Regions from separate parts of the Pseudomonas sp. FP2254 genome, predicted to be linked through region 2. Evidence: predicted binding sites of a transcription regulator. Region 2 holds the regulator's gene; the other holds the start of a gene.
The links. The regulator sigma-54, encoded in region 2, starts transcription at its own class of promoters, with help from an activator protein. The targets are predictions, from matches to a motif close to ANTGGCATNNANNTTGCTNT.

Region 1 (4,419 bases), 2.4 Mb from region 2:
CATGCGCAGGCGTGGGTCCAGCTGGTTGACTTGGATTTCATAACGCCCCGGCGTCTGTGTGCTTGCCAGATAATCTTCTACAGTGAACTCAAGAAAGCCCTGAGTGACGCCGATAAGGAGATCAGGCAAGGTGACGTTCTCTGCGCGGGCCGTGGCGCCCAGGCAGAAAGCAAGCAATGCCAACGTGACGCAGAGCAATCTGCGGTGGCGGGGGTGTCGAGAAACTGTCGTTTTCATATCCATAGCCAACAAATAGCAAAGCTCGTGCCGTTTAGTGTTGGGTGCGCGTCGTACCCCCGAAGGTTTTAGCGTAGGAGTCTGGGCATGGCAGGTGTAATGGATTCAGTAAACCAGCGCACACAGCTGGTAGGGCAGAATCGCCTGGAATTGTTGCTTTTTCGCCTTGATGGCGGGCAGCTGTACGGCATCAACGTGTTCAAGGTGCGGGAAGTGTTGCAGTGCCCCAAGCTGACGATCATGCCCAAGTCCAGTCCGGTGGTGTGCGGCGTGGCGAATATTCGTGGCGCGACCATCCCGATTCTTGACCTGGCGTTGGCGACCGGTTCGTCGGGCCTGCAGGATCGCGAGAGTCCGTTCGTGATCATCACCGAGTACAACACCAAGACCCAGGGCTTCCTGGTGCGCTCGGTGGAGCGCATCGTCAACATGAACTGGGAAGAGATCCATCCGCCACCCAAGGGCACCGGCCGCGATCATTACCTCACGGCGGTGACGCGGGTCGATAACCAGTTGGTCGAAATCATCGACGTGGAAAAAATTCTCGCCGAAGTGGCTCCCACCTCGGAGACGATTTCGGTGGGAGTGGTGGACGCCGAGACGGCGCACAAGGCCGTGTCCCTGCGTGTGCTCACCGTGGACGATTCCTCGGTGGCGCGTAAGCAGGTGACCCGTTGCCTGCAAACCGTCGGCGTTGACGTGGTGGCGCTCAATGATGGCCGCCAGGCGCTGGATTACCTGCGCAAACTGGTGGACGAAGGCAAGAAGCCGGAAGAAGAATTTCTGATGATGATCTCGGATATCGAGATGCCGGAAATGGACGGCTACACTCTCACGGCCGAGATACGAAGTGACCCGCGTATGCAAAAACTGCATATCGTCCTGCATACTTCGCTGTCGGGCGTCTTCAACCAGGCTATGGTCAAGAAGGTCGGGGCGGATGACTTCCTGGCCAAATTCCGTCCTGATGACCTCGCATCCCGGGTAGTCGACCGGATCAAGGCAGCAGATCACAGCTAAGGTATTTCCTTGGCGGTCATACGATTTAAGAGGCGGTAGTATCAGTGTCTACGGGTAATTTGGATTTTGAACAGTTCCGGGTCTTCCTGGAAAAAGCCTGTGGCATATTGCTCGGTGAGAACAAGCAGTACCTGGTATCCAGCCGTCTCAACAAACTCATGGAGCAGCAGGGCATCAAGTCCCTGGGCGAGTTGGTTCAGCGGATCCAGAGTCAGCCGCGCGGTGGGCTCAAGGAGATGGTGGTCGATGCCATGACCACCAACGAAACCCTGTGGTTTCGAGACACTTACCCCTTTGAGGTGCTCAAGAGCAAGGTGCTGCCGGAGGCCATCAAGGCCAGCCCCGGCCAGCGCTTGCGCATCTGGTCGGCGGCCTGTTCGTCGGGGCAGGAGCCGTACTCGATTTCCATGGCCATCGACGAGTTCGAGCGAACCAACATGGGCCAGTTGAAGGCCGGGGCACAGATCGTCGCCACCGACCTGTCCGGGACCATGCTGACCAATTGCAAAACCGGCGAGTACGACAGCCTGGCCCTGGGCCGTGGTTTGTCTCAGGAGCGTCTGCAACGTTACTTCGACTCCAAAGGGGCGGGGCGTTGGGCGGTCAAGGCGCCGATCAAGAGCCGCGTGGAGTTCCGTTCGTTCAACCTGCTCGACAGTTACGCCAGTCTGGGCAAGTTCGACATGGTGTTCTGCCGTAACGTGCTGATCTATTTCTCGGCGGAAGTGAAGAAAGACATCCTCTTGCGCATCCATGGCACGCTCAAGCGGGGCGGCTACCTGTTCCTCGGGGCCTCCGAAGCACTGAACGGCCTGCCGGACCATTACCAGATGGTGCAGTGCAGCCCTGGCATCATTTACCAGGCCAAGTAAACAAGGCCTGTGCAGTCAAAAATGTGGGAGGGGGCTTACCCCCGATAGCGTTTGGATCAGTCACCTATCCATGACTTGATACGCCGCTGTCGGAGGCAAGCCTTCTCCCACTTTTAGTTTCGCGGCAATCCCCCATTGCCGCTTTACTGGCGCCAGGCGGAAGCCGCTTGCCGCTTTTCTGGCATTGCCGCCGGCAATATCGGCTTAAGTCCTTGATATACGGGCGTTGAAAAGATTGGCATGCACCTTGCTATACCTCTGTTAACGAACAGCAGGTCAGCCTAAAGGTTTCCGCCATGAGCATCAGCTTCGATAAAGCGCTCGGTATCCACGAACAAGCCCTGGGCTTCCGCGCCCAGCGTGCCGAAGTCCTGGCCAACAACATTGCCAACGCCGATACCCCGAACTACAAGGCTCGGGACCTGGACTTTTCCGCCGTGCTCGCCGCGCAGCAGGACAAGACCAAGAACGGCACCTTCGCCTTGAACATGACCAACAACCGTCACATCGAAGCGCAAGGCCTGAGCAGTGGCGACGAGTCGCTGCTGTATCGCACGCCGATGCAGCCGTCCATCGACCAGAACACCGTCGATGCGCAGCTGGAGCAATCGGCCTATGCCGAGAACTCGGTGAACTTTCAGGCCAGCTTTACCCTGCTCAACAGTAAATTCAAAGGGCTGATGTCAGCCCTGCGTGGAGAGTAAGCCATGTCCCTGTCCAGTGTTTTCAATATTGCCGGCAGTGGCATGAGCGCGCAGACCACGCGCTTGAACACCGTCGCCAGTAACATCGCCAACGCCGAGACTGTGTCTTCGAGCATTGACCAAACCTACCGCGCCCGTCACCCGGTGTTCGCCACCATGTTCCAGGGCGGCCAGAGCGGCGGCAGCGATTCGCTGTTCCAGAACCAGGATGCCGCAGGCCAGGGCGTGCAGGTGCTCGGTGTGGTCGAAGACCAGAGCAACCTCGAAGCCCGTTACGAGCCGAACCATCCGGCGGCCAACGAAAAAGGCTACGTGTACTACCCGAACGTCAATGTGGTCGAGGAAATGGCGGACATGATTTCGGCCAGCCGCTCGTTCCAGACCAACGCGGAAATGATGAACACCGCCAAAACCATGATGCAGAAGGTCCTGACCCTGGGTCAGTGATAAGGGGCGCCAACCATGGCCATTGTCGATACGTCTAACAATACGGCGGTTCAGGACCTTTTCAATTCGAAGGTCAAGACGGCGTCGGATAACACTAATCTGGCGAACGCCTCCAAGGCCGCGACCGGCAATCAGTCGCTGGGCAAGGACGCGTTTCTGCAGTTGCTGGTCACCCAGCTGAAAAACCAGAACCCGCTGTCGCCCCAGGACAACGGCGCGTTCGTCGCCCAACTGGCGCAGTTCAGCAGCCTGGAAGGTATCAACACCCTGAACGACTCGGTGAACTCGATTTCCAGCAACTTCAGCTCCTCCCAGGCGTTGCAGGCTTCGTCGTTGGTGGGGCGCTCGATCATCACCCAGACCGACAAGGCGCTGGTCGATACCAGCAAGAGCATGAACGGTTCGGTGGCAGTGACGGCGGCGACGGGCAATGTGTCCGTCAAGATCACCGACAAGGACGGCAATGTGGTCCGCACTATCGACATGGGCGCCCAAAGCGCCGGCACGTCCGACTTTATCTGGGACGGCAAGAACGACAAGGGTGAAGTGGCGGCGGCGGGTACTTATACCTTCGCGGCCACCACCAAGAACGACAAGGGCGAATCGGTGGCCCTGGCCACCTCGCTGCCGGCAACCGTCACCAGCGTGACATTGAGCAAGACCGGCGGCGAAATGCTGCTGAACCTTGCGGGCGGCATGGGCAGCGTCAAGCTGTCGCAAATTCAGACTATCGGTACATAGAGCCGGCTAAATACGGCAGAGGGAGAGAAACATGTCTTTTAACATCGGCCTTAGCGGCCTCTATGCGGCCAACAAACAGCTGGACGTGACCGGCAACAATATCGCCAACGTTGCGACCACCGGCTTCAAGTCGTCCCGTGCGGAATTCGCCGACATCTACGCCGCGTCCAAACTGGGCACCGGCCAGAACAGCATCGGTAACGGCGTGAACCTGGCGGCGGTGTCGCAGCAATTCACCCAGGGCGACGTCAACGGCAGCGGCGGTATCCTGGACATGGCGATCCAGGGTGGCGGCTTCTTCGTGCAGAAGGGCAGCGACGGTTCGCTGGAGTACACCCGTTCCGGTGCGTTCCGTGCCGACAAGGACGGCTACATCACCAACAACACCGGCACCTCGC
Region 2 (4,419 bases):
CTGCACATCCGGCTGCGCCGCCAGATAATCGATCACCGGCTGATCCAGGCCTGATTGGTCACGCAGTTCAGGCTTCCAATAAGGATTGGGCAGGCAACGCACATCGAACACCAGGTCGGCGTCTACCGGCATGCCACGCTTGAATCCAAAGGACTCGACTAGAAATGCCGTGCCGGGCTCAGGCTGGTTCAGCAGGCGCAGCTTGATAGCGTCGCGTAGCTGGTACAGGTTGAGGCTAGTGGTATTGATCTTGAGGTCGGCCAGATCGATGATCGGCCCCAACAGCTTCGTTTCGTCCTCAATGGCCTCGGCCAGGGAACGATGCGGGCTGCTGAGCGGGTGGCGACGGCGGGTTTCGGAGAAACGCTTGAGCAGGGTTTCCTCATCCGCATCCAGATACAGCACATCGCAATGTATATGCTTGGCCCGCACTTCTTCCAACAGTTCCGGGAACCGTGAAAGGTGGCTGGGCAGATTGCGGGCATCAATCGATACGGCCACCAGCGGCTGCGCCAGCTCGGTGTGAATCAGCGCGCGCTCCGCCAATTCGGGCAGCAGGCCCGCAGGCAGGTTATCAATGCAGTAGAAACCGCTGTCCTCAAGCACATTGAGGGCGGTGCTCTTACCCGAGCCGGAGCGGCCGCTGACGATGATCAAACGCATGATTACTGCCCGTTTTGCTCATCCAGGACAACCTGATACAGCGCGTCATTGCTGCTGGCGCTGCGGAGTTTGTTACGCACTTCCTTGCGATCGAGCATGCTGGCGATCTGCCGAAGCAGTTCCAGGTGCGCATCGGTAGCGGCTTCCGGGACCAGCAGCACAAACAGCAGGTCGACCGGGGCGCCGTCGATGGCGTCGAAATCGATGGGGGCTTCCAGGTGCAGCAGGGCACTGATGGGATCCGTGCACCCTTTGAGGCGACAGTGGGGTATCGCGATGCCGTTACCAAAGCCGGTGGAACCGAGCTTTTCACGAGCGATGAGAGCCTCGAAGACATCTTGCATTTCGAGGCCCGGCACTTCGCGAGCGATCAGGTTGGCAATTTGTTCGAGGGCTTTTTTCTTGCTGCCGCCCGGCGCGTTCACAAGGGAACGGCCGGGGGTCAGGATGGATTCAAGTCGGATCATGGGGGGAGAGTTAGCGACCTGTGCCTTGGAGCAGGCTCAGATTCTTTTCCTTATGCTTTTTAAGTTGGCGGTCCAGCTTGTCGGTGAGCAAGTCTATCGAGGCATACATGTCTTCATGCTCTGCGTTGGCAACCACTTCGCCACCGGGTATCTGGAGGGTCGCTTCGATTTTCTGCTGAAGCTTGTCGACCTTCATGATGACCTGCACGTTGGTGATCTTGTCGAAATGTCCTTCAAGCTTCCTCAGCTTCTGCTCGACGTAGTCGCGCAGTGGCGGGGTGACTTCTACATGGTGTCCACTGATATTGACTTGCATACAGCTTCTCCTTCGTTGCCAGTGCATAAAGCGACGGGCAAAAATACCCGTCACTGGAACGCTATGGCCCGCCCGTCACATCAAACGCTTACGCTCGCTGGAAGGCGCGATCCCAAGGGACTCGCGGTACTTGGCGACGGTTCGACGGGCGACCTGAATGCCTTGTGCCTCCAGTAAACCAGCGATCTTGCTGTCACTCAACGGCTTTTTCTGATTTTCCGCGGCAACCAGTTTTTTGATGATCGCGCGGATCGCCGTGGACGAGCATTCGCCGCCTTCAGAGGTACTCACGTGGCTGGAGAAAAAGTATTTCAGCTCGTAGATACCCCGTGGGGTATGCATGAATTTCTGTGTGGTCACCCGGGAAATCGTTGACTCGTGCATGCCTACCGCCTCGGCGATGTCATGCAGTACCAGCGGCTTCATCGCTTCGTCGCCATACTCCAGGAAGCCGCGCTGATGTTCGACGATCTGGGTCGCGACTTTCATCAGGGTTTCGTTGCGGCTCTGCAGACTCTTGATGAACCAGCGCGCTTCCTGCAACTGGTTGCGCATGAAGGTGTTGTCGGCGCTGGTGTCGGCGCGGCGCACGAACCCGGCATATTGCGGGTTGACCCGCAGACGCGGCACCGATTCCTGGTTCAGCTCCACCAACCAGCGCTCGTTGTCCTTGCGCACGATGACATCGGGGACCACGTATTCGGCTTCGCTCGACTCGATCTGCGAGCCGGGACGAGGGTTGAGGCTTTGCACCAGCTCGATGACCTGGCGCAGTTCGTCTTCCTTGAGCTTCATGCGGCGCATCAACTGGCTGTAGTCGCGGCTGCCAAGCAGGTCGATGTAGTCGGTGACCAGGCGCTGGGCTTCGACCAGCCAGGGTGTTTTGGCCGGCAGTTGACGCAATTGCAGCAGCAGGCATTCGCTGAGCGTGCGCGCGCCAATACCGGCAGGCTCGAACTGCTGGATGCGGTGCAGGACGGCTTCGATTTCGTCCAGCTCGATATCCAGTTCCGGGTCGAACGCCTCGAGAATCTCCTCGAGACTCTCGTCCAGGTAGCCCTGGTTGTTGATGCAGTCGATCAGGGTTACGGCGATCAGGCGATCGGTGTCCGACATCGGCGCCAGGTTCAACTGCCACAACAGATGGCTTTGCAGGCTCTCTCCGGCGGATGTGCGGGTGGTGAAATCCCACTCGTCGTCGTCACTGCTGGGCAGGCTGCTGGCGCTGGTCTGATAGACGTCCTCCCAGGCGGTGTCCACGGGAAGCTCGTTGGGAATGCGTTCGTTCCATTCGCCTTCCTCCAGGTTGTCCACCGTGGGGGCGGTTTCCTGATAGGAAGGTTCCTGCACGTCGGAATTGGGTTTTTGCTCGATGTTGTCGGCCAATGGGTCTGCATTGTCGAAGTCGTCGCCTTCTTCCTGGCGTTCGAGCATCGGATTGGACTCCAGGGCCTCCTGGATTTCCTGTTGCAGATCCAAGGTCGACAATTGGAGCAGGCGGATGGCCTGTTGCAGCTGCGGTGTCATCGTCAGCTGCTGGCCCATTCTCAGGACTAGCGATGGTTTCATGGCAGGGGCTTAACACCTTATTCGCCGGCGCAATGCGCCATCCACGACAGGGCGCGTGAGCGCCAAACATAAGCAAATTATATGCCTGATATCGGGGGCTTTGCCTAGAGCGCGGTAACAATAAAAAACCGGGGTTTTCATTGACTCCCGCGCACCGTGGCAAACGGCCGTGACACCACGGTGTTTACAGGCGGAATTCGTGACCCAGGTACACTTCCTTGACCAGCTCGTTGGCCAGGATGGTGGCTGAATCGCCTTCGGCAATCAGCTGTCCATCGTTGACGATATAAGCCGTTTCGCAGATATCGAGTGTTTCACGGACGTTGTGGTCGGTGATCAACACGCCAATGCCCTTGGCCTTGAGGTGATGGATGATCTGCTTGATGTCGCCGACCGAAATCGGGTCGACGCCGGCAAACGGCTCGTCCAGCAGGATGAACTTGGGCGCAGTGGCCAATGCCCGAGCGATTTCCACGCGGCGGCGCTCGCCACCGGACAGGCTCATGCCCAGGTTGTCGCGAATATGGTTGATATGGAATTCCTGCAGCAGGCTTTCCAGTTCGGCGCGACGGCCGTCGCGGTCGAGTTCCTTGCGGGTCTCAAGGATCGCCATGATGTTGTCGGCTACCGAGAGTTTGCGGAAGATCGAAGCTTCCTGGGGAAGATAGCCGATACCGGCACGGGCACGGCCGTGCATCGGTTGATGGCTGACATCCAGGTCGTCGATCAGTACGCGCCCTTGGTCGGCCTGGACGAGGCCGACGATCATATAGAAGCAGGTCGTCTTGCCGGCGCCGTTGGGGCCGAGCAAACCGACGATTTGGCCGCTGTCGATCGACAGGCTGACATCGCGCACGACCTGACGGCTTTTATAGGCCTTGGCCAGATGCTGGGCTTTCAGGGTTGCCATTACTCGGCCTTCTTCTTCGGCTGGATAACCATGTCGATGCGTGGGCGCGGCGCGCTGACCTTGGTGCCGTTGGCACGACCCGCCTGGGCGACCTGGGTCTTGGTGTTGTAGACGATCTTCTCGCCTTCGGTGGAGTTACCATCGGCGCTCAGCACCTTGGCCTGATCGATCAGCACAATGCGGTTCTGCTGCGCATGATACTGGATGGTCTTGCCATAGCCCTTCATCGGGCCTGGATCTTCTGCCTTTTGCTTCTGTTCGAAGTAGGCAAGGTTGCCCACCGACGTCACCACGTCGATGTCGCCTGCCGGGGTGCGCGTCAGGGTTACCGTGTTACCGGTGATCTTCATCGAGCCCTGGATAATGATTACGTCACCTTTATAGGTGGCGACGCCTTGCTTGTCATCCAGCTGCGCATCGTCAGCCTGGATACGGATAGGCTGCTCGCTATCGTTCGGCAGAGCCCAGGCGCTCACGCTTCCCAGTGCTGCGCC

Region 1: a site for sigma-54 is predicted at 2,364-2,383, ahead of flgB (flagellar basal body rod protein FlgB). Genes of this name have one in related genera too.

Annotation. Positions count from the first base shown of each region.
Region 1 covers NZ_CP117444.1:4,189,815-4,194,233, reverse strand. Annotated here, with positions in the region: gene flgA (flagellar basal body P-ring formation chaperone FlgA) at 1-243, opposite strand, end outside; gene PSH94_RS19245 (chemotaxis protein CheV) at 325-1,257, shown strand; gene cheR (protein-glutamate O-methyltransferase CheR) at 1,302-2,129, shown strand; gene flgB (flagellar basal body rod protein FlgB) at 2,426-2,833, shown strand; gene flgC (flagellar basal body rod protein FlgC) at 2,837-3,280, shown strand; gene flgD (flagellar hook assembly protein FlgD) at 3,296-4,021, shown strand; gene flgE (flagellar hook protein FlgE) at 4,053-4,419, shown strand, end outside.
Region 2 covers NZ_CP117444.1:978,597-983,015, forward strand. Annotated here, with positions in the region: gene rapZ (RNase adapter RapZ) at 1-663, opposite strand, end outside; gene ptsN (PTS IIA-like nitrogen regulatory protein PtsN) at 666-1,130, opposite strand; gene hpf (ribosome hibernation-promoting factor, HPF/YfiA family) at 1,141-1,446, opposite strand; gene PSH94_RS04305 (RNA polymerase factor sigma-54) at 1,522-3,015, opposite strand; gene lptB (LPS export ABC transporter ATP-binding protein) at 3,200-3,925, opposite strand; gene lptA (lipopolysaccharide transport periplasmic protein LptA) at 3,925-4,419, opposite strand, start outside.